One region of the Micromonospora sp. LOL_015 genome, then DNA from elsewhere that is predicted to be linked to it. Evidence: riboswitches for the same ligand, from Rfam matches in the RefSeq annotation. Region 1 holds a riboswitch; each other region holds the start of a gene.
The links. Region 1 has a riboswitch for cyclic di-AMP ahead of ACFHWU_RS12675 (NlpC/P60 family protein). Riboswitches for the same ligand answer to the same signal wherever they lie in the genome.

Region 1 (5,219 bases):
GGCGGCAAACACCGGGCGGCGGTTTCCGGGCGGCCACGCATCTGACTACGACGGCTCGTCGGAGAAGCCGACGGGCGGCCGGTACGCTTCCCTGCATGCGGCAGCTGTGGACCCCGGTGTGGATCCTGCGGCACCTGGCAGCGGTGGCGCTGGTGGTGGGCTTCCTCGCGCTCGGCTGGTGGCAGATCAGCCGGGCCGCCGCCGGCAACACGCTGAGCTGGGCATACGCGGTGGAATGGCCGGTTTTCGCGGCGTTCGTGGTGTTTATCTGGGTCCGTGAGATACGGCAGGCCCACCGGGCGGTACCTGGCCCGGACAACGACACACCGGACAACGACTCGCCGAGGAACGGCACACCAAAGAACGCACCATCGCGGGAGGAGACGTTCGGCCGACCGGTACGGGTCCGGTCTGCCCCTGGCGTGACCGCCGCCCCCGGCCCGGACGACCCGGAGTTGTCCGCCTACAACAACTACCTGGCCTGGCTGAACGCGAATCCGCACGCCAGGGCCGGCGACTACCCGGGCTGACCGGAAGAGAAAGGGACGGACGACAGTGTCAGGCGCACTCACCCGGTACCGGCTGATCGCGTACGTGGTCGGCGTGGTGCTGATCCTGCTGATGGTGATCGGCATGCCGTTGAAGTACCTGTTCGACCGGGCCATCGTGGTCGAGACGGTCGGGCCGGCGCACGGGTTCCTCTACATGGTCTATCTGGTCGCCGCGTTCGACCTGGCCCGGCGGGCCAACTGGTCACTCGGCCGGATCCTGGCGATCATGCTGGCCGGGACGGTGCCGTTCGTGTCGTTCTACGCCGAGCGGGTGGTCAGCCGCTGGGCGAGCGAGCAACCGCGTACCGAGCCGGACAAGGTGTTCACCGGCTGAGACCGGGCGGGCGGTGACCGGTTGACGGTGCCCCGGCCGGGCCGGCACCGTCGTCGGGCCGACCCGGCCGGGGCGTACGGCCGACGTTGTCGGCGGCCGGGGAGCCGAGCCTCGTGCGGCGTCGGATCAACCCATCGTGTGGCCGCCGGAGCTGGTCGGCGCACCGGACAGCCCGGCGACGAATGCCGACCAGGCTGCTGCCGAGAATTCCAGGTGCACTCCGGGGTCGGTGGAGTTGCGCACCCCGACCGCCGAGCCGATCTCGGCTACCTCGACGCAGGTCGTCGCCTCGCAGCGGCGGCTCTTACGCCACGCCGGACCGGCAGTGCTGATCACAGTCACCTAGACTCCTCAATAAGGATAAATCGGTAAATTTGCCATCAGAGCACGCAGGCAATCGGGCGGACTGTATCAGTCCCCGATCTTGCCGACGCGACTGGGCGACACCGCGAAAACCCGGTGAAACCGCCGTTCGGACCATGCGGAGGGCCGGCCGTCCTTAGCAGACCTGACGGCGGCGGTGTAGCCTGCAACAGGGTGGCAACCAGCCAGGTGGCACTCTGCAAGGCACCCCCCCCGGAGCGTTCCCATGCCTGCCCGACACCAGGGCCCGACCATCGGGCGTCGCCGGCTGCGTGCGGCGCTACGCCGGGCACGCGATGCCGCCGCGCTGACCCAGGACTACGTCGCCGCTCAAATGGACTGGTCGCTGTCGAAGCTGATCCGGATCGAGTCGGGTTCGGTCAGCATCTCGACCAACGACGTCAAGGCTTTGCTGGACCTGTACGGCGTACGCGACCAGCAGCAGGTGCAGGAGCTCGTCGAGCTGGCCCGGGCGGCACGACGGCGCGCCTGGTGGAGCGGCTACAAGGATCGGGTGCCGGCCGCCTACGCGGCCTACATCGGGCTGGAGGCGGAAGCGTCGGCACTGCGGTACTTTCAGCCAATCAGCTTCCCCGGCCTGCTACAGACCGAGGAGTACGCCCGCGCGGTGATCCCGGCCGACGGCCCGCACCATGTACCGGCGGCCGAGATCGAAGGGCGGGTGCAGATCCGGCTGGCCCGCCAGCACGAGGTGCTCTTCGGCGCCGATCCGCCGCAGATCGAGGTGATCATCGACGAGGCTGCGCTGCGCCGGATGACCGGCGGCCCGCGGGTGCTGCGCGAGCAGCTCCAGCATGTGGCGAAGATGTCAGCGGCGCCTCATGTCACGGTCCGGGTGCTGCCGTTCGCCGCCGGAAGCAACACGGTGCTCGGGCCGTTCGTCATCCTGCACTTCGCCGACCAGGCCGACGCTGACGTGGTGTACGTGGAGAGCGCTCTGGTCGAGGAGGTCATCGACCGGGCCGACGAGGTCCGGCCGTACCAGCATGTCTTCGACCGACTACGGGCGGAATCCCTGTCGCCAGCCGACTCGGTGGCGATGCTGCACGACCTCGCCCGGCGGCTGGACGGGCCGGACGCGGGCTGATCGACGTCGACCAGCCCGCCGACGACCGCGACGGCGGCCGGGCCCGCTCACCGCTGGTCGGGCACCCACGGCTCGATGGTGACCGGCTCGGACAGACCGGCCAGCCGGGAGATCTCCCGAGCCCGCATCAACGCCCGGCTCACCTGGCCGTACTGGCGTTCGTCGTCGGTGCTGAACAGCAGCAACAGCAGTCCCTGGTGACGGCCCCATAGTTCGTACGCCCGCGGCCGCAACCGGTCGCCGAGCCAGGCGACCGCCACCGGCACGAACGCAGCCGCCAGCATGGCGAGGTAGACACCCGCGCTGACCTCGTCCAACCCGCGGGTGTAGCCGACGGTCACCGCGACCGCCGCCAGGGTCAGGGCGGTCACCGCGATCACCCGGCCGGTGAGCCAATCGCGGGCGCCTCGCGCGGTCCGGAGTTCGGTGAGGTCGCGGACGGCGAAACGCCGGCCGGCCACGACGAACCATTCACCGGTCACGCAGATGCCGGGCTGCCGGTAGAAGGTCCGTCCGACACTGGAGCCGGACTGGGCGGGCACCGGGGAACCGCGTCGGGGCGGGGTCTGGCGAGTAGCACGCATAGCTGCCTCCGAAGGGCTCGTGCGGCGCTGACCTTGCGGGTCCATTGTGCAAACAGCTAGCTACTCGATGGAAGGTGGTCATTCTGCCACCTAGCAGAATGACGTACGGCAGGCCGCGTCCTGGATGGCGAATCAGACCTTTTGCGGCTATTCATCCGGATAGCTTACTGACGACAACCGCACAGACCGACTAATGACGCATTATTCGCAATTGATCAGACGCTGTCCAATGACGACGCGCCGGAGTCAACCGGTCACGCGAAGGCAACAGGAATGTTGCCCAGAGCAGCCAACCGTCACATCCAGTAACTGTCAACGGGCTCCGGCCAGTTCCATGCCACGGATCACGATCGCAGCACTTTCCGCGTCGTAACCCTTGCGGCTAAGTTGGACCAGCTGGTCCGGTCGCCAGTCGCCGGGAAGCGGTGACGCCGGTCCAGTGCCGCCGAATCGCCATCCTGAGATTATCTGACGTTACAAACAGTGATCTCACGGTTGCGATCCGGGGACCCATCGGCAACTGGGGTGAATCCGCGGTTCACCGCGGTAGGGCGAACTTCCCGCCCGAATCCGTCAGCTAACCCGGTAGGCGGCGAGGAAGAAGGGTTCTGCGTTCTTGTCAACAGCGCGGATTCTGCTGCGCACCCTGATGCTGGCCGGCGTAAGCCTCGGCCTGGTGGTACCGGCGACCGCCGCGACCGCCCAGCCGACGGTCAGCGAACTCACGCAGCAGATCGACGAGGAATCCGAAGAGCTGGCCAAGGTCGTCGAGTCGTACAACCGGCTCAGGGAGGAGGCCAAGGCCACCCGGGCGGCGGCCGAGGAGATCGACGCCAAGCTCGGCCCGCTGCAGGCCGAACTCGCGGCAGCGCAGACCGAGGTCGGTCAGATCGCGGTCAACGCGTACAAGACCGGCGGGTTGAGCACCGCGAGCGCCCTGCTCGACGGCACCTCCGGCAGCTTTATCCACCGGCTCGGCACCCTGGACCACCTGGCCCGGGACCGGCAGCAGCGGCTCAGCGAGTTCACCAGCACCCAACTGACCTACCTGGCCGAGCAGGAGAAGCTGCAGGCGGCACTGAAGAAGCAGGACGCCCAGGTCAAGGAGCTCGCCGACCGCAAGAAGAGCATCGAAGCGGACATCGACGAGCTGATGGACAAGCGGGAACGGGCCTACGGTGCCGCGAGCCAGACCGGCTCGTCGTACACCGGAACCGTCCCGTCGGTGTCCGGTGCCGCCGGCTCGGTCGTCGAGTTCGCGTACGGAGCCATCGGCAAGCCGTACGTCTGGGCTGCCAGCGGCCCGAACGGTTACGACTGCTCGGGCCTGACGCTTGCCGCGTGGCGTACCGCCGGCAAGAGCCTGCCGCACAACGCGGCGATGCAGTGGGACGTGGTCGCGAAAATCGACCGTGGCGCACTGCAGCCCGGTGACCTGGTGTTCTACAACGGTCTCGCCCACGTCGGCCTGTACGTGGGCGGCGGCCAGGTGATCCACGCACCCACCTTCGGCCGTACCGTCGAGCTGGCCAGTGTGGACATGATGCCGCCGTACGGCTACGGCCGGGTCCGCTGACCCGGTCGCTCGCGCGACACTGCCGACGGCCCGGCATCCGCCTTGCGGATGCCGGGCCGTCGGCAGTTCGTCGGTGGGTTGTCAGTTCATCGGCGGATCAGGCAGCCTGCAGTCCCTCCGCCCGGGCCAGCTCCCGCAGCCGGCCCAGCGCCTGGATCTCCAGCTGACGGATGCGCTCCCGGGACAGTGAGAAGCGCGAAGCGACCTCGGTCAGCGAGTGCTCCCGCCCGTCCTCCAAGCCGTACCGGGCCCGCATGATGCCGGCGGACCGGTCGTCCAGGTGGTTGAGCAGGCCCTCGATCCGCTGCCGCTCCAAACCGGTGAGCACGATGTCCTCCGGCGACGGTGCGTCGCTGTCGGCCACCAGGTCGCCCAGGTTGGTGTCGCCGTCGTCGCCGACCGGGGTGTCCAGCGACACCGTGTCCTGCGACCACCGCACCAGCTCGTGCACCCGCTCGACCGGCACGCCGAGCGAGGCGGCGATCTGCTCCGGCTCCGGGTCCGAACCGAGCTCCCGGGTCAACTGGCGGGCCACGTTGCGCATCCGGTTGACGTCCTCGACCAGGTGCACCGGAAGCCGTACGGTCCGCTCCTGCTGGGCGATCGCCCGGCTGATGGCCTGCCGAATCCACCAGGTCGCGTAGGTGGAGAACTTGAAACCACGCTCGTAGTCGAACTTCTCCACCGCGCGGACCAGACCGGT
Region 2 (5,219 bases), on a different contig from region 1:
ATGGGGTACGGCTCGACACCCGTCGACCGGGCGTCAACGGGTAGGGCGTCGACGCGTCGGCCGGTGCCACGCGGCGGGTCAGCAGGCGACCGGGGTCGGCACCGGGTGGGAGACGCTGCCGCTGGTCGGGTCGAGCCAGACCTGGACGGCTGGTTGCCGTGGCGCCGCCGCCGCGTAGTGGCCGGTGCTGCCACCGCGTTGCGCCACCATCGCCACGTCGACGGAGAACTCGAACAGTCGCCAGTCGACGTGCGGCACGGCCCCGAGATCGCTGGCGAGCCGACCCACCTTGGCCGGATCGGTGACCGGATGCGCCCGACCTGCCAGGTACGCCTCGTCGTCACTCTCCTCCGGCGGGAACGAGTGCAGCGCGTACCGGCCATCCCGCTCCAGGTCACGCCGCTTCGGCGAGTCGATGATGAAGCAGAACAGCCCGTTGTCGGTGATCACCGGGGAGACCGGGTGCACCCGGGGACCACCGTCGGCTCGGACGGTGGCGAGGTAGCCGAGGCCGGGACCGTACTGCTGCATGAGGAGTCGGATCGCCGTGGCCAGGCGGGGCTCGTCGGCTGCGAACTCGGACCAGGTTGCCATGCGATGATTCTATCGAACATGTGTACGAAGAGATAGGGGGATCGCCCGTCCAGGCCAATCCGGGTACGTACCGGCCGGACAGCCGGCCGCGCGGTCGCACCGGCCGGACGGTCGCTATCGTGTGACGATGCTTCTCTCCGACCGGGACATCGTCGCGGAGACCAAGACCGGCGGACTCTCCCTCGAGCCGTTCGAACCTTCGCTCGTCCAGCCGTCGAGCATCGATGTCCGGCTCGACCGGTATTTCCGGGTCTTCAACAACCACCTGTACACCCACATCGACCCGGCGACTCGGCAGGACGATCTGACGTCCCAGGTCGAGGTGCCCAGCGGCGACCCGTTCGTACTGCACCCCGGTGAGTTCGTCCTCGCCTCCACGCTCGAGGTCGTCTCGCTCGGCGACGGCCTGGCCGCCCGGCTGGAGGGCAAGTCGAGCCTGGGTCGGCTGGGCCTGCTGACCCACTCCACCGCCGGCTTCATCGACCCCGGCTTCTCCGGCCACGTGACGTTGGAGTTGTCCAACGTGGCCAACCTGCCGATCAAGCTCTGGCCCGGGATGAGAATCGGCCAGCTGTGCATCTTCCGGCTCTCGTCGACGTCCGAGCATCCGTACGGGTCGGCGGTCTACGGATCCCGGTACCAGGGACAGCGTGGACCCACTCCGAGCCGGTCCTGGCAGCGGTGGCGCACCTGGCCGACCAGCTGAACGGCTGGGCTGTCGCAGCGCCGGCGCGCCGGCGGTGGGGAGGCGAAAGGCGCCCTCCCAAGCCGGGGGGAGACATGGGAGGGCGCCTTTCCGGTGGCCGGTGCTGCCGCTTGACGGGGGGATCAGCGGCATGCGCCAGGCCATGGGGAGGAGTGAGGTCTAGCCGGGCCTGCCGTAACTGTGCACACTCGAACCGATCTTGCGCATCTGCACCGGTTCGCCCGCCTGGGAGGCGTGCACGATCCAGCCGTTACCCACGTACATGCCGACGTGGGAGAGCCCGCTGTAGTAGAAGATGAGGTCGCCGGGGCGCAACTCGTCCCGGCTGACGTTGGCGGTCATTTGGCGCTGCCGGGCGGCGTTGTGCGGCAGCGTGACGCCGGCCTGCGCCCAAGCGGCCAGGGTGAGACCCGAACAGTCGTAGCTGCCCGGTCCCGCTGAACCCCAGACGTACGGCTTGCCGATCTGCGCACAGGCAAAGGTGACCGCCTTGCCGGCCGCACCGCCGGGGTAAGTCGCCGGGCAGGGCGCGGGACGCAGCGAGCCGAGGGTGTTGGTCGAGCCGTACGCCTCCAGGCGCAGGTCCTGCAACCGGTCAACCTCGGCGTCGATCTCCTTGGCCTTCGCCGCCAGCTGAGCCTCGGTGCTGGTCAGCTCGACGATCAAATCGTCGAGCGGGGCCTTCTTCGCGGCGTACTCGTTCCTGAGGTCGACGACGGCCTGCACGTCGCGGGCCTGCCGCCGGGCGAACTGGTCCAGCAGCTCGAGCTGGTCGGCGAGGTGGGTCGGCTTGCCGTTGGTCAGGATCGCGTTGAAGACCGACGGACTACCACCCTTGTACGACCGGGCGGCGAACTCGCTGACCCGGTCCATCGCCAGGTCGATCTGGATCTGCAGTGGCTTGATCTTCTTCTGTAGTTCGTCCGCCTGCTTCTTTTTGGCGGCAAGGTCCTGCCGTACGGCATTGTGCCGTTCGATCGTTGGTTCGAGCTCGGCCCAGACCTCGTCGATCTGCGACTCGATCTCGGCGACGGTGGGCTGCGCCTGCGCCGGCGCTGCTACCAGCAGCAGACCGACGCCGGTGGTGGCGGCGACCAACGCGGTGAGTACTCGGCTAGGGTCGTGCGGCGATTTTCGCCGATGGTCGCGGCTGGACCACCGGAGGTATCGCCGAGGGGCGCTCGTAGCCACCGGACTCCTTCTCCCCAGACCGCCTACCGGGTTAGCTGCCGGGTTCGGGCGGAAAGGAGACGCCCTACCGCAGGTGGCCTGCGGATTCACCCCGGAAGTGCCGTGGGTCCCCGGCTCGCCGTCAGACGGCGATTAGGCGGTGTCAGGCCGAGGTCAACCCGGTTGGTTGACGTCCTCCCGACTCGACGATCCCCAAGAGTAGAGAGCGGCGTTCTCGCTACGCAAGCGAGAACATGGACTATCTCATTGAGTACACAGACGATTGCGTATCGTACATAGGCTGCCATCGCTCAAGCGTTCGAATTTTCCCGGGCGGACCGGCCCGTTCATACCGGTCCGCCCGTACGTTCGGCCAGCCAACGCGCGCCACTCAGATTGCCTCAGCAGGCTGGCTGACCTGCCACGATCAGCCGACCCGCTTGAATCCGGCGAGCGGCATGTTGTCGATGTTCTCCATCTGCACGGGTTGACCCGCGCGGGGAGCGTGCACCATCAGGCCATTACCGATGTAGATCCCCACGTGATGCAGATCACTGAAGAAGAATACGAGATCCCCGGGTTTGGCGTTGGCACGGCTGACCGAACTGCCCTGATTCCACTGAGTTCCGGTGTAATGCGTGAGGCTGACACCGGCACTTGCCCAGGCGTACTGGGTCAGGCCGGAACAGTCGAAGGCGTTCGGCCCGGTGGCACCCCAGACGTACGGCTTACCGAGCTGTGCGCAGGCGGTGCGGACCGCGGTTCCGGCGGCTCCGCCGACCGACACCGCCGGGCACGGGCCGGAGGCACCGGATCCGCCGGTGTAGCCGGTGGACTGGTACGCGGCGTTGCGCGCCCGTTCCAGGCGTTTGATCTCGGCGTTGATGGTTTTGCGCTGCTCGGCGAGCGTCTTGTCCTGTGCCTGCTGCTTCGTGATCAACTCGTCCAGCGTCTGCCGTTCGGCGAGATAGCGGTCCCGGGTCTCCAAAACAGCGGTGATCTTTTCCTGCCGACGCTTGGAGATTCGGTCCAGCACCACGAGCTGATCCGCCAGACTGGTCGGTGATCCGGTCCGGAGCAGGGCGTTCAGTTCGCTCGACGGCCCGGTCCGGTAGTAGCGGTTGGCAACCTCGCCGATCTCGTCCGCCGCCAAGTTGGCCTGCAGGGACAGGGGGCGGATCTTCTCGTCGAGCGCGGCCGCTTTCTTCTCGTTGGCCTTGAGCTCGCTGTGCACCTTGTTGTACTGCTCGATGACCGGTTCCAGTTTCAGCCACTGGGCGTCCAACTCGGCTTCGATCTCAGCCAGCGTCGGCTCGGCGTGGGCCGGCCCAGCCGGGAAGAGCAGCGCAGTTGCAGCAAGTAACAGCGCAATTGCGATACGTTGAGGAACCCGTACACGCCAATGCTCTCCGCGTCGATACCGGGACCCACTGTGACGATGGATGTGCGAATTCGCGAGCGCACGTGCCATTGGCAGCGACTCCTTCAATGGTTCGATCGCTGGGGCCTCACGGGCGGGGGTACGGAGGCCGACATCCGCAGCGGTCGGTGCATCACCTTATTGGAAAGCGCGGTGTTCGTTCAAGACCGCCTGCCGCCTCCGCTTCCCCCGCAGCTACCGCTTCTCCTGCAGTCACCGGTCTGGGCGGTTAGCGTGATGACATGGAGTCGCTCAGCCTCGCGGAGGAGCTCGTCCTGCTCAGCTATGACGGTTCCGGGGCCGCGTCCGTCGCATCCCCGGAGCTCGACTATGCCGTCGCCGGGGCGGTGTTGTGCGACCTCGCCGTCGGCGGGCAGATCTCGATTGACGCAGACGGCCGGGTGCTGGCCGGCGACGATCCCGCCGGCAGGTACGCGCCCGGCGAAGCCCCGGGTCGAGGCCACGGCCGGGAGTTCCTCGACCAGGTACGGATCAGGATCCAGGCCGAGCCTGGCCGCGCAACCCGCGACTGGGTGGTCGAGCTGTCCCACGGTGTGGTCGAGGAGGTACTCGACGGGCTGGTCGCCTCGGGGGTGCTCCGCCGGGAACGGGACCGGGTGCTCTGGGTCCTGCCCCGGACCAGGTTCGCTCCGCCGGACGGCGTCGAACCGCCCGCTGAGACGGAGACCCGGCGACGGTTGGCCGCCGCCGAGCGCGGCGCCGGACCGGTCGGACCGCGTACCGCCGCGTTGGCCTGCCTGCTGAACGCACTCGACGTGCCGGACGTCGGTGCTGCACGGCTTTCGGACGCGCGGCGCCGGCCGCCTGCGGTGCTCGGGCCGGCGGCCTGGCCGATCGCTGCGACCACCGACGTCGTCGACGGGTACCGGGCGACGGTCGCCCGCAGCGTCTTCACCGCCACCGACGTCGCGACTGGCAGCTAGCTGACCCCGGTAGGCGACGGCGCGAACCGCCGCCACAGCAACCGGACCACACTGCCGCCGACCGCCCCGATCAGCGCCCCGGTCGCGTTGTTGACCCAGTCGTAGCCGACACACTCGCGGCCGACGCCGAGCACCGCCTGGCCTACTTCGACGACGACCGGGGCCAGCACGAGCAGCCCGGTGGCCAGCACTGGCCGGTGGACCGCCAGCACCGTACAGAACGCCAGCGGTACGAACATCGCCACGTTGCCGACCCGTTCACCGAGCGAGTCGACGGTGACCAGCCCGGACCACAGCACCGCCGGATCGGTGAGCGACCGGAGGCACGCGGCGAAGACCTGGCCGTCCGGGCCGGAAACGGAGACCCCGGGGGCGAGCGGTACGC
Region 3 (5,219 bases), on a different contig from region 1:
CGCAGTCGGCCGGGTTCACCCGGCACCAGGAGTGGGACTTCGCCGGCGCCCCGCAGGACCACTATCCGCTGCTGCTGCACTACCCGTACTTCGATCTGTACCGCAAGCAGGTAGTCAAGCAGGCCGACCTGGCGCTGGCGATGCACTGGCGGGGCGACGCGTTCACCGAGCAGGAGAAGGCCCGCAACTTCGCCTACTACGAGCGGCGTACGGTGCGGGACTCGTCGTTGTCGGCGTGCACTCAGTCGGTGATAGCCGCGGAGACCGGCCATCTGGAGCTCGCCCACGACTACATGGGTGAGGCCGCGTTGATGGACCTGCACGACATCAACCGCAACACCCGCGACGGCATCCACGTGGCCGCCCTGGCCGGGGCGTGGCTCGCGCTGGTCGCCGGCTTCGGGGGGATGCGTGACCACGGCGGGGAGCTGACCTTCGCTCCCCGGCTGCCGCAGCGGATCAACCGGCTGGAGTTCGCCATGATGTGGCGGGGCCTGCGGCTGCGGGTGGCGGTCCAGCATGACGAGGTGACCTACTCGCTGCGTGACGTCGACCCGAACGCCACCGTTGACCTTACCCACCACGGCGAGCCGATCACGGTGGCTGCGGACAAGCCGGTCACCCGGGCGATCCCGCCGGCCAATCCGGTCGGTCCGCCGCCGCAGCAGCCGACCGGCCGGTCACCGGTACGCCGGTCGGCGCGTACCGACTGACCACCTCCTCGTGCGGTGCCGGGCCGACCCGGCACCGCAGGAGGAGAGGAGGTCAGGTCACAGCAGGGACAGATGTACGTGGTTGGTGTGGTCGCTGTTCGGATCGCCGTTGGCGCCGCTGTACGAACTCCAACCGGTGGTCGGTGACCAGAACTGGCGGTACCAGATGACGTAGAGGATGCCGAGCTTGTCGGCGTTGCGGACCAGGAAGGCGGTCAGGTTGTTGCCGTACAGCCGGTCGTCGCCGAAGGCGTCGCCGCCGAACCCCTGCTGCTGGGCGGAGAAGTCGCAGGCCCGCCCCTTGGGGTGCTCGAACGGCCCACCGGGGCGGAAGCAGGAGACGAAGCGGGTGAAGCCGGCCTTTTTCGCTTCGTTCAGCGCGTGCATGGTGCGCGGAGTGATACAGCCGCTCGTGGTGGGGTCGTCCAGACTGCACGACTGGGACGGCCAGGAACCGTCCGAGTTACGCGGCGCCTGGGCGGCGACCGGCGAGGTGGCCGAGACGAACCCGTTGGTGGCGACCGCGCCGACCAGTTGCAGGGCCTTTTCGGCCTCTTCCTTCTGCCGGGCCATTGCCTCGAGTTGCTGTTCCTCGCGGGCCACTTCGGCGTCGATCGCGGCGACTGCCCGAGCTGCCTGTTCGCGTGCCTCGTTGAGCTCCCGAATCCGCTTGTTGTCGTGCATGGCGATCATGTCCAGGCCTTCGGCGCGTTCCAGCAACTCGTCCGGGTCCGCGCTGTTGAGCAGGACCATCACCGGGGTGATCCGGCCGAGACGGTACGAGTTGGAGGCGACCTGGCCGATCTGTGGGGTCAGCGCGGAAATCCGTTCCTCGACCTTTTCCAACTCGAGGTTGAGCTTTAACTGGCGTTTGCGGGACTCGTCGACCGCCGCCTTGGCTTCGACGAAGCCCCGGCCGGTCGATTCGAGCACTTCGCTGAGCAGTGGCGGGGCGCCTTCGTCATCCGGATCCTGAGCGGCGGCTGGCGACACTACGACGAACCCAGCGAGCAGGGCGGCGACGGCGGCGAGGGCCGCGGTCGTCGGAATCCGCCGGCGGAGGGGTGCGGTCATCCTGTTCCTTTCCTTGGCCGCCGACCGAGTTAGCTGACGGGTTCGGGACGGAACGATCCCTACCGCTGGCGCGGATTCACCCCGGTGGAAACGTGGTTCCCCGGCTCACCCCGGAGGGCGATTGGGCGGCGGTCACCGCCGGCACCGGTGGGCGCCGCCTGGCGAAGACCGCCGGCAAGCTTACCGGATTGGTCACCGGCATCAACACCTCGACAATCCTGACTGAGCTGGAAAAATCCGTTACCAGCCAACGACTTTCGGTGATGTCCACTTTCTGCGTTCGACGGCGTACGACAAGTCGTCAGGGGTCGGTATCGCTGCGCCGAGGTTAGCGGCTGACTACAGTGCGTATGAGGAAGCGGGAAAGTCGTAGCGTCGGACGGATCTTCGGTGAGAGATGACGATTCCCCGGTCGGGCCGCCGGACGCCGACAGCGTGGTGGTGATCGGCCTCGGCCGGTTCGGTGGTCAGGTCGCCCAGTCTCTGCTCCGCCTCGGCCACGATGTGCTGGGCATCGACGAGCATCCCAAACGGGTGCATCGCTGGTCCGAGCGGCTGCCGAGGGTGATCGAGGCGGATTCAACCGATGACCAGGCGTTGCGCCAGTGTGGCGTCGCCGACTGCCCCCGCGCGGTGGTCGGCATCGGCTCGGACGTCGAGGCCAGCATCCTTACCGTGGTGGCGCTGACCGAGCTGGGTGTCCCGGAGGTCTGGGCGAAGGCGGTCACCGCCAAGCACGGCCGGATCCTCGCCTCGGTCGGCGCGCACCATGTGATCCTTCCGGAGGCGGCGATGGGTGACCGGGTAGCCCGCCTGCTGGCCAGTCGGATGCTCGACTTCATCGAGTTCGACGACGGGTTCGCCATCGCCAAGGTCTGCGCCCCGCCGGACGCCGCCGGCCGGACGTTGGCCGAGTGCCGGCTACGTCAGCGGTACGGCATCACGGTGGTCGGGATCAAGGAGCGGGACCGGCAGCTGAGGTACGCGGGACCTGAGACGTTGATCCCGCCGGATGCGCTGCTGATCGTCGCCGGGGCAACCACGGCGGTTCAGCAGTTCGGCCGGTGAACATGGGCGTGAACGCCTCATCACACCTTCATTTCGTGAGCTGATCAGCCGCCGGACTTTCGCAAACTCGTGACTCAGGCTACAGTCCCTGCATGGGAGCGCTTCCATCGATGGATGTGCCCCCGTTGAAGTAGTCGACGCGTGGCGCGGCGATGGCGACATCACCGTGTCAACCGCACAGCTCCCGAGGCTGGCGGCGGGCCAAGCCCGGACTCCGCCGCCAGCCCGCGCACCACCTGTCGAGAGGAGGTGGAACCAGAGCCACTCGCGTGGCCCGGCTCCCGCGCGTCACGCACGACCCGGACGCCAGACCGCTCGTGCGTGTTCAGCAACTGATGGTGGGGACGGGGGTTGCCCTCCCCGTCCCCACGCTAGTCCTCGATTGTTACGGCGGGGAATCGCCAACAAGTCAGGACCGCGACGCCGATCTGTCCGACAGCGCTGCCCGGCCTGTCGATGCATCGGCAGGCTTCGTTGTGTATTGGGGCCTGGGCAGTGGCTGGGTTGCCGCGCCCGATCTGCGGCGACGGTCGGGCCGGGCCCTTACCGGTCGACCTGGTCCCGCCGGACATCACCGTCACCAACACGCCGTGGAACAGCCGGATCCCGGCCGGCGGCAGCGTACAGCTCGGTTTCGTGGTCAGGCACTCGGTGAGCAACCCGCCGCCGACGGACTTCCTGCTCAACGGCGACCGGTGCGCGTCCTCGGGCTGACCCTCGTCGAAGACGCGCTGGTGACGGCGGCTTGCTAGCCTCGCCCGCATGCGGGTGCTGGTGGTCGAGGACGACCCCGAGGTACGCAGTGCCGTCGTCACCGCGCTGCGCTCCGGCGGATTCGCCGTCGACCAGGCGGCCGACTGGAGCCAGGCCGACCTGAGCATGAGCATCAACGACTACGACTGCCTGGTGCTCGACCGGATCCTTCCGGAAGGCGACTCACTGCACCAGCTCGGCCACCGACGGCGGGCCGGGCTCACCACACCGGCCCTGGTGCTCACCGCGCTGGACAGCGCCGGGGACCGGATCGCCGGGTTTCAGGCCGGCGTCGACGACTACGTGGTGAAGCCCTTCGTCACCGCCGAACTGGTGCTGCGGGTCCGGGCGCTCTGCCGACGCCGTGGCGCCACCACCCCACCGCTGCTGCGGGTGGCGGATCTGGAGGTCGACGCCGCCCGCCGGGAGGTGCGCCGCGCCGGCGTCCTGCTGACGCTCACCCGCAAGGAGTTCGCCGTACTTGAAATGCTGCTGGTCCGGCGCCCGGCGGTGGCCAGCCGCAGCGACCTGTTCGAACACTGTTGGGACGAGCTCGCCGACCCCAGCTCGAACGTGGTGGACGCGGTGGTCGCCCAGCTGCGCCGCAAGCTCGGCGAGCCGCAGTTGATTCACACCGTACGCGGGGTCGGCTACCGGGTTGGCGGGGCGCCGTCGTGACCGCCGGCCGAATTGGCGGGGTGCCGTCGTGAACCGCCGCGTTCGGCGGGGTGGCAAGCCGCTGCAGACCGCCGACCGGCTGCGTAACCTGCGGATCCGGATCACGCTGCTGGTGATGGCGATCAACGTGGTCGGCCTGGCCGGGATGGGTGCCGTCGCGTTGCTGGTCGACGGGCGGCAGCGCGACGAGGTGGTCGCCGCCGAGCTGCGGCGTACCGCCAGCACCGCCGCCGCCCTGCTCTACTACGAGTCCGGGGCGCTGCAGCTCGACAAACTGTTCGACAACGCGGTCGCCAACGGCACCACCGCCGTCTACGTCTACGAGGCCGGCCGGGCCGACCTCAGCCTGGTCTTCGCGTATCCGGCCCGGCTGCCGGTCGTACCGCCGGACAACCTGCTGGCGCCGGCCCGGACGGTCTGGACCTCCGGCACCGAGCTCGCCGGCGGGGTCGGCGACACCGCCGAAACCTCCACCCCACTGCTCGCCGTACCGTTCGAGCACGCCGTCACCGGGGCGGTTGCCGGCGCCGTCGTCGTGCTCGGTGACACCGGGCCGGCCGAGACCGCCAACCGGCGGCTGGCCCTGGCCCTGGTCGCTGGCGGCGTCAGCTTCACCGCGCTGGCCTGCGCCGGCGGTTACCTGCTCGCCCGCCGCGGCACCGAGCCCATCGCCGACGCGCTCAACCAGCAGGAACGGTTCGTCGCCGACGCCGCGCACGAGCTACGCACCCCGTTGACCGTGATCCGTGCCGTCTCCGAGACCGCGCTGGCCGAGCCGCAGCGCCGCCCGGCGGCGCTGCGCCAGGTGGTGCGCTCCGCCGACCGGCTCGCCGACTCGGTCTCGGTCCTGCTCACCCGGGCCCAGCTCGTCGCCGGCCTGCGCGACCTGCGCCGCGAGCTGTTTCGCCTGGACCAACTGGCCGAGGAGGTGCT
Region 4 (5,219 bases), on a different contig from region 1:
GTCGCGTTGGGCGGTGCGGCCGAGCTGATCGGCGATCTCCGCCAGCCGGGCGGCCCGGCCGAGCGCCTTGCCGGTCCAGTAGGTGTCGTTGTCGAAGCCGGCGAGCGGGTCGCCGGACGCGGCCTGGTCCAGGTGTGCGGTGAGCGTGGCGAGGTCGGCCCCGACGCTGGTGGCCACCGCCGGCACCTCCGGCAGTACGCCGTGGAAGCGCATCGCGGTCCGGAACGACGTCGCACCGACCAGGTTGCGCATCGGGCCGCGGGCCGACACGTAGGTCTCGGCGATCGGGCTGCCGCCGTCGAGGTGCTTCCACTGGTGGGGGTAGAGGGAGACGACCGTGCCGGTGGCGGAGCCCTCCCGGGCCGTGGTGGTGAAGCTGTAGGTGGCGTCGACAGTGCTGCCGGCCTGGTCGTAACTCCAGCTGACCCGGGTGCCGGTGACGTGGGCGTGGGCGTACCGACCGTAGCTGTCCATCAGCGCGGTGCGCCGGGCGGCGCTGGTGCCGGCGCCGGTCGGCAGCAGCGCGACGGAGAAGTAGCTGCGGCCGGCGAGGGTGGAGCTGATGGTGGTCCCGTTGACGGACCAGGTCGCTCCGCTGGGGGCGTAGGCGACGTAGTCGTGGCCGCGCATGGAGAAGCCGACCCGGGTGCCGCTGTGGTGCCAGACCGTCGGGGTGCCGGGGAACGATAGCTCGGCGTTGCCGCCGGTGACCTGGGCGTATACGAACGGCAGGCCGTGGCCGACGGTCGCGCGCAGGGTACGGGTGCCGTCGGACCAGTACGGGCTGACCGTCCAGTCGGTCCAGCCGTCGACCTTGACGTCCGGGGCGTTGAGTCCGGCGACGCCGAGGGTGAACTCCCGGGTGTACGGGTAGTGGTATTCGCCGACGCCGGTCGACGTGCCGGAGATCGCCGCCTCGGTGGTGTAGGAGACGCCGAGCCCGCCAGCGGTCGGCTGGAACGACATCGGGTGGGCGTGCAGCGGGTCGGAGTAGGCACAGTTGTACCGCTTGAACAACAGCGACGACCACCAGTCGTTGGTCGGCACCGCGCCAGCCGGGGCGCTGCCCGTGACGTACTGCCGGGGGTTGGCGGAGATGCTGCCGCAGGCGGTCGGGGCGGCCGCGCCCGCCGGACGGGTGGTGGTGTAGCTGCCGGCGCCGACGATGGCGGCGTCGGCGGTGCGCAGTACGCCGAAGATCAGTCCGGTGGCGGCCAGCGCCGTCACGGTGGTGGCTGCCAGGATCCGGCGCGGCGTACGACCTGTTCGCGCGCCACGGATCGACAGGTTCATGGTGCCTCCGGGTTGGGTAGGGCGCGGTCCACGATCGCGAAAAATTTCACGACCATTAATGAGTTATTGCCAGGAGGTCACCAGACATGCGGGCTTCTGTCAATATCCCGACATGAAGTTTCGTGCATCCGGCACGGGGTCGTCGCGGTCTGTTGACAGCCGTACCGCTGCTGCTATATATCTAACTGTGAGAGCGCTCTCTCAGTCGCGCGAGCTGCAATGTGCCCAGCGTGAGCCGGGTGTGACTGCGTGGTGGTAGAGCGCTCTCGCATAGTTGCCGGTGGCCGTCGGTCGTTATGCCGATCGGTCTGCCGATGCTGCGCAAATAACTCCGTATGCTGATTCCGTCGCGGATAGAAAATGGGGGCGGTCGGCCGCCGACGTGGCCGTCCGCCCCCATGCGCGCGACGTCAGTACACCGACAGGTGCACGTGGTTGGTGTGGTCGCTGGACGGGTCGCCACCCGCACCGCTGTACGTCTTCCAGCCGCTGCTGGGCAGCCAGATCCGCTTGTACCAGATCACGTAGAGCACACCGAGCCGGTCGGCGTTGTTGATGTAGTAGTTCGCGAGGTTGTCGCCGTAGCTCTTGTCACCGCCGGTCGCCACTCCACCGAAGCCGTTGGGCTGGGCGGCGAAGTCACACGCCCGGCCCTTGGGGTGCTCGCCGGAGCTGCCGTTGCGGAAGCAGGACACGTAGCGGGTGAAGCCGGCAGCCTTCGCCTGGTTCAGGGCGTGCAGCGTACGGGGCGTGATGCAGCCGGAGGTGGTGGGGTCGTCGACGTTGCACGACTCGGCCGGCCAGGAACCGTTCGCGTTGCGCGGAGCCGGGGTCGCCGACGCGTTGGACGACCCGGATCCCGACGACCCGGATCCCGACGACCCGGAGCCGGAGGAACCGGATCCCGACGACCCGGATCCCGACGACCCGGAGCCGGAGGAACCGCTGGCGGCGGCCGCCCGTTCGGCCTCCTCCGCCGCCTGCTGCCTCGCCTGTTCCTCCGCCTGCTTCTCGGCGGCGACCGCGACGGCCAGTGCCCGCTCCGCCTGGTTCCGGCGCTGGTCCATGATGGTGACCTGCTTCTGCTGCTCCCGGATCTCATGCTCGATCGCGGCCTTGGACCTGGTCACCTGGTCACGGGTACGGTACAGCTCGCGGAGCTGCTTCTCCTCGTTGGCGGTCACCGCGCTCAGCGCCGCCGCCCGGTCGATGAACCCTTCCGGCGAGGTGCTGTTGAGTAGCGCGGAGACCGGGCCGAGCCGGCCGTTGCGGTACGCGCGGTCGACGATGTGCCCGACGTTCCTGTTCCGTTGCTCCAGTTCAGCACCGACCGTGTCGAGCTGCTCGGACAGCTTCTTCTGCCGGTCCTTCGAATGGTTGAGCGCCGCCTTGGCGTCGATCCAGCCCTTCGAGGCCGCATCGAGCTCCTTGCGCAGGCTGTCGGTGCCTCCCTCGCTGTCGACCCGGTCGGGCCGGTTGGCGGGCAGGGCGGCTCCGGCCGGCGAGCCGGTCGGGGTGCCGGTGACGGCCATCAGGGCGGCGGTCAACGCCGCCAATAACGTGAATCGGGTTTTTCTGTGGACTGTGCGCGACACTGTGCATTCCTTCCGTCAGCCGCCGACCGGGTTAGCTGACGGGTTCGGGACGGAAGATCCCTACCGCGTGACGCGGATGCACCCCAGGTACGTGGTTCCCCGGCTCGCCGTACGGCGATTAGGCGACGGCCTCCGCGGGCGCCGGAGGGGCGCCGCCCGAGCGGAGACCGGGGCCGAGACTACCGGCTCCCCGGGTCGTCGTCCCGGTATCGATAGCCATGTTATGTCTGGAAAAATCAGGAATATACGTATATCGTGGCTGTGACCGTCGCGGTAAGGTCACGAAACTTAAGCATCTGCTAATCACCAGTCGGCCGGTCCGCAGGAGTCGGCGGGGGCCAGCGGCTCGATCTGCAGCGTCGCGTGCTCGATACCGAACTCGTCGTGCAGGGCCGTCCGGGCGTCCCGCAGCACCGTGCCGATATCGGCCGACGGGGTCACGGCCAGGTGTGCCGAGGCCACCTCCATGCCCGGGGTGAGCGTCCAGACGTGGAGGTCGTGCACGTCGCAGACGCCCGGCACGATGGCCAGCCGGCGGTGGACCCGGGCGACCTCCACATGCTCCGGCGCCGCCTGCACCAGGATGCGCAGCGCGGCCCGGGCCAGCCGCCAGGTGCGCGGCAGGATGAACACCCCGACACCGACGGCGACCAGCGGGTCGGCGTACCACCAGCCGGTGGTGGCGATCACCGTGGCGGCCACCAGCACCCCCACCGAGCCGAGCAGGTCGCCGAGTACCTCCAGGTAGGCGCCCCGTACGTTGAGGCTCTCCCCGGCCCCCTGGCGCAGCAGGGCGAAGGCGACGATGTTGGCGAGCAGTCCGGCGACCGCCACCATCAGCATCGGGCCGACCGTCACCGGCTCTGGATCGGCGAACCGGCGGGCCGCCTCCACCAGGACGTAGAGCGCGACCCCGGCGAGCAGTACGGCGTTCGCCAGCGCGGCCAGCACCTCGAGGCGGTAGAGGCCGAAGGTTCGCTGCGGCTCCCCGGTCGGTCGCCGAGTCGCGGCTATCGCCGCGAGCGCCATGCCGATGCCGAGCACGTCGGTGAACATGTGCCCGGCGTCGGACAGCAGCGCCAGGGAGCCGGTGGCCAGCGCGGTGACCGCCTCGACGACCATGAAGCCCGCCAGCAGGGCGAAGGCGGCCCAGAGACGCCCGTAGTGTCGCTGGCCGGTGCTCCCGGCGCTGTGATCGTGTCCGACTCCCACGCCTGCCACCCTCCGTTGCCCGGCGTCTCGTCAGTAGACTAATGCTCACATAGCAATATGTGCAGTCGACTCCGGGTCGAGGTCGATGGTGACCAGCCGCTGCGTCGCCCGGGAGAGCGCGACGTAGAGCGTGCGCACCCCGGCCTCGGACTCGGCACGGATCTCCTCGCCGGCCACCAGCACCACCGCGTCGTACTCCATGCCCTTCGCCTGCAGGCTCGACACCACCTGTAGCCGGGAGGTCGTCAGCTCGCCGAGCCAGCCGGCGACCTCGTCCCGCCGGGCCACCGCGGCGATGACGCCGACCGTCCCCTCCACGGCGGCCAGCATCTCGGCGGTCGCGGTACGGACGGCAGCCGGCAGCACCGCCGCAGCTACCCGGTCCCGGCGCGGCGCCACCCCGGTCGATCGGACCGCCGTCGGCAACGGGGCGTCCGGAGCGACCTCGTGGATCACCTCGGCGGCCAGTTCGAAGATCTCCGCCGGGTTGCGGTAGTTCGTGGTCAGCTGGAACTCCCGCTGCGGCCGCCGCCCCAACGCCCGGTCCCGGGCCTGGGCGAGCTCGGCCGGATCTCCGGTCCACGCAGTCTGCGCCGGATCTCCGACCACTGTCCAGGAGGCGAGCCGGCCCCGGCGCCCGATCATCCGCCACTGCATCGGCGACACGTCCTGTGCCTCGTCGACCACCACGTGGGCGTACTCCCGGTAGTCGGCCGGCCGCTCCCGGGCGGCGGCACGGGCCGCCCGGTCCCGGTCGGCGAAGGTCGTCACCTCACGCACCCCGCCGGCCATCTGGAACGGATCCCGGTGCCGGCGGCGGGGCTGGGGTGGCCGGCCGAGCAGTTCGTCCAACTCGTCCAGCAGCGCCACGTCCGCGATCGTCAGCCCGTTGTCCGCCAGGTCACCGAACGAATCGGCCAGCACCGTGATCTCGGCCGGGTCGAGCACTCCCCGCGCGTACCGACGCAGCCGGTCCGGCCGAGCCAGCCAGCCCAGCACGTGTCGCGGCAGCAGCCGGGGCCACCAGGCCCGCAGGAAGTCCCGAAAATCGTCCCGGTCCGACAACTCGTCCTCGAACTCGGCCTGGCCGGGCAGCCGGGCCGGGGCCACCAACTGCCG

Region 2: another riboswitch for cyclic di-AMP. It lies ahead of ACFHWU_RS03745 (NlpC/P60 family protein); the one in region 1 lies ahead of ACFHWU_RS12675 (NlpC/P60 family protein).
Region 3: another riboswitch for cyclic di-AMP. It lies ahead of ACFHWU_RS05070 (coiled-coil domain-containing protein); the one in region 1 lies ahead of ACFHWU_RS12675 (NlpC/P60 family protein).
Region 4: another riboswitch for cyclic di-AMP. It lies ahead of ACFHWU_RS02345 (coiled-coil domain-containing protein); the one in region 1 lies ahead of ACFHWU_RS12675 (NlpC/P60 family protein).

Annotation. Positions count from the first base shown of each region.
Region 1 covers NZ_JBHMIO010000011.1:123,065-128,283, forward strand. Annotated here, with positions in the region: gene ACFHWU_RS12650 (hypothetical protein) at 96-530, shown strand; gene ACFHWU_RS12655 (DUF3817 domain-containing protein) at 556-885, shown strand; gene ACFHWU_RS12660 (DUF397 domain-containing protein) at 1,012-1,227, opposite strand; gene ACFHWU_RS12665 (helix-turn-helix domain-containing protein) at 1,475-2,356, shown strand; gene ACFHWU_RS12670 (DUF6232 family protein) at 2,404-2,940, opposite strand; cyclic di-AMP (ydaO/yuaA leader) riboswitch at 3,415-3,546, shown strand; gene ACFHWU_RS12675 (NlpC/P60 family protein) at 3,557-4,516, shown strand; gene ACFHWU_RS12680 (sigma-70 family RNA polymerase sigma factor) at 4,614-5,219, opposite strand, start outside.
Region 2 covers NZ_JBHMIO010000002.1:284,709-289,927, reverse strand. Annotated here, with positions in the region: gene ACFHWU_RS03755 (pyridoxamine 5'-phosphate oxidase family protein) at 79-594, opposite strand; gene dcd (dCTP deaminase) at 722-1,300, shown strand; gene ACFHWU_RS03745 (NlpC/P60 family protein) at 1,460-2,491, opposite strand; cyclic di-AMP (ydaO/yuaA leader) riboswitch at 2,497-2,640, opposite strand; gene ACFHWU_RS03740 (NlpC/P60 family protein) at 2,898-3,941, opposite strand; gene ACFHWU_RS03735 (GOLPH3/VPS74 family protein) at 4,133-4,834, shown strand; gene ACFHWU_RS03730 (VanZ family protein) at 4,831-5,219, opposite strand, start outside.
Region 3 covers NZ_JBHMIO010000003.1:205,044-210,262, reverse strand. Annotated here, with positions in the region: gene ACFHWU_RS05075 (glycoside hydrolase family 65 protein) at 1-713, shown strand, start outside; gene ACFHWU_RS05070 (coiled-coil domain-containing protein) at 771-1,787, opposite strand; cyclic di-AMP (ydaO/yuaA leader) riboswitch at 1,790-1,925, opposite strand; gene ACFHWU_RS05065 (potassium channel family protein) at 2,178-2,855, shown strand; gene ACFHWU_RS05060 (cellulose binding domain-containing protein) at 3,360-3,569, shown strand; gene ACFHWU_RS05055 (winged helix-turn-helix domain-containing protein) at 3,618-4,286, shown strand; gene ACFHWU_RS05050 (sensor histidine kinase) at 4,315-5,219, shown strand, end outside.
Region 4 covers NZ_JBHMIO010000001.1:534,616-539,834, reverse strand. Annotated here, with positions in the region: gene ACFHWU_RS02350 (glycosyl hydrolase) at 1-1,293, opposite strand, end outside; gene ACFHWU_RS02345 (coiled-coil domain-containing protein) at 1,704-2,849, opposite strand; cyclic di-AMP (ydaO/yuaA leader) riboswitch at 2,893-3,023, opposite strand; gene ACFHWU_RS02340 (cation diffusion facilitator family transporter) at 3,192-4,100, opposite strand; gene ACFHWU_RS02335 (HelD family protein) at 4,146-5,219, opposite strand, start outside.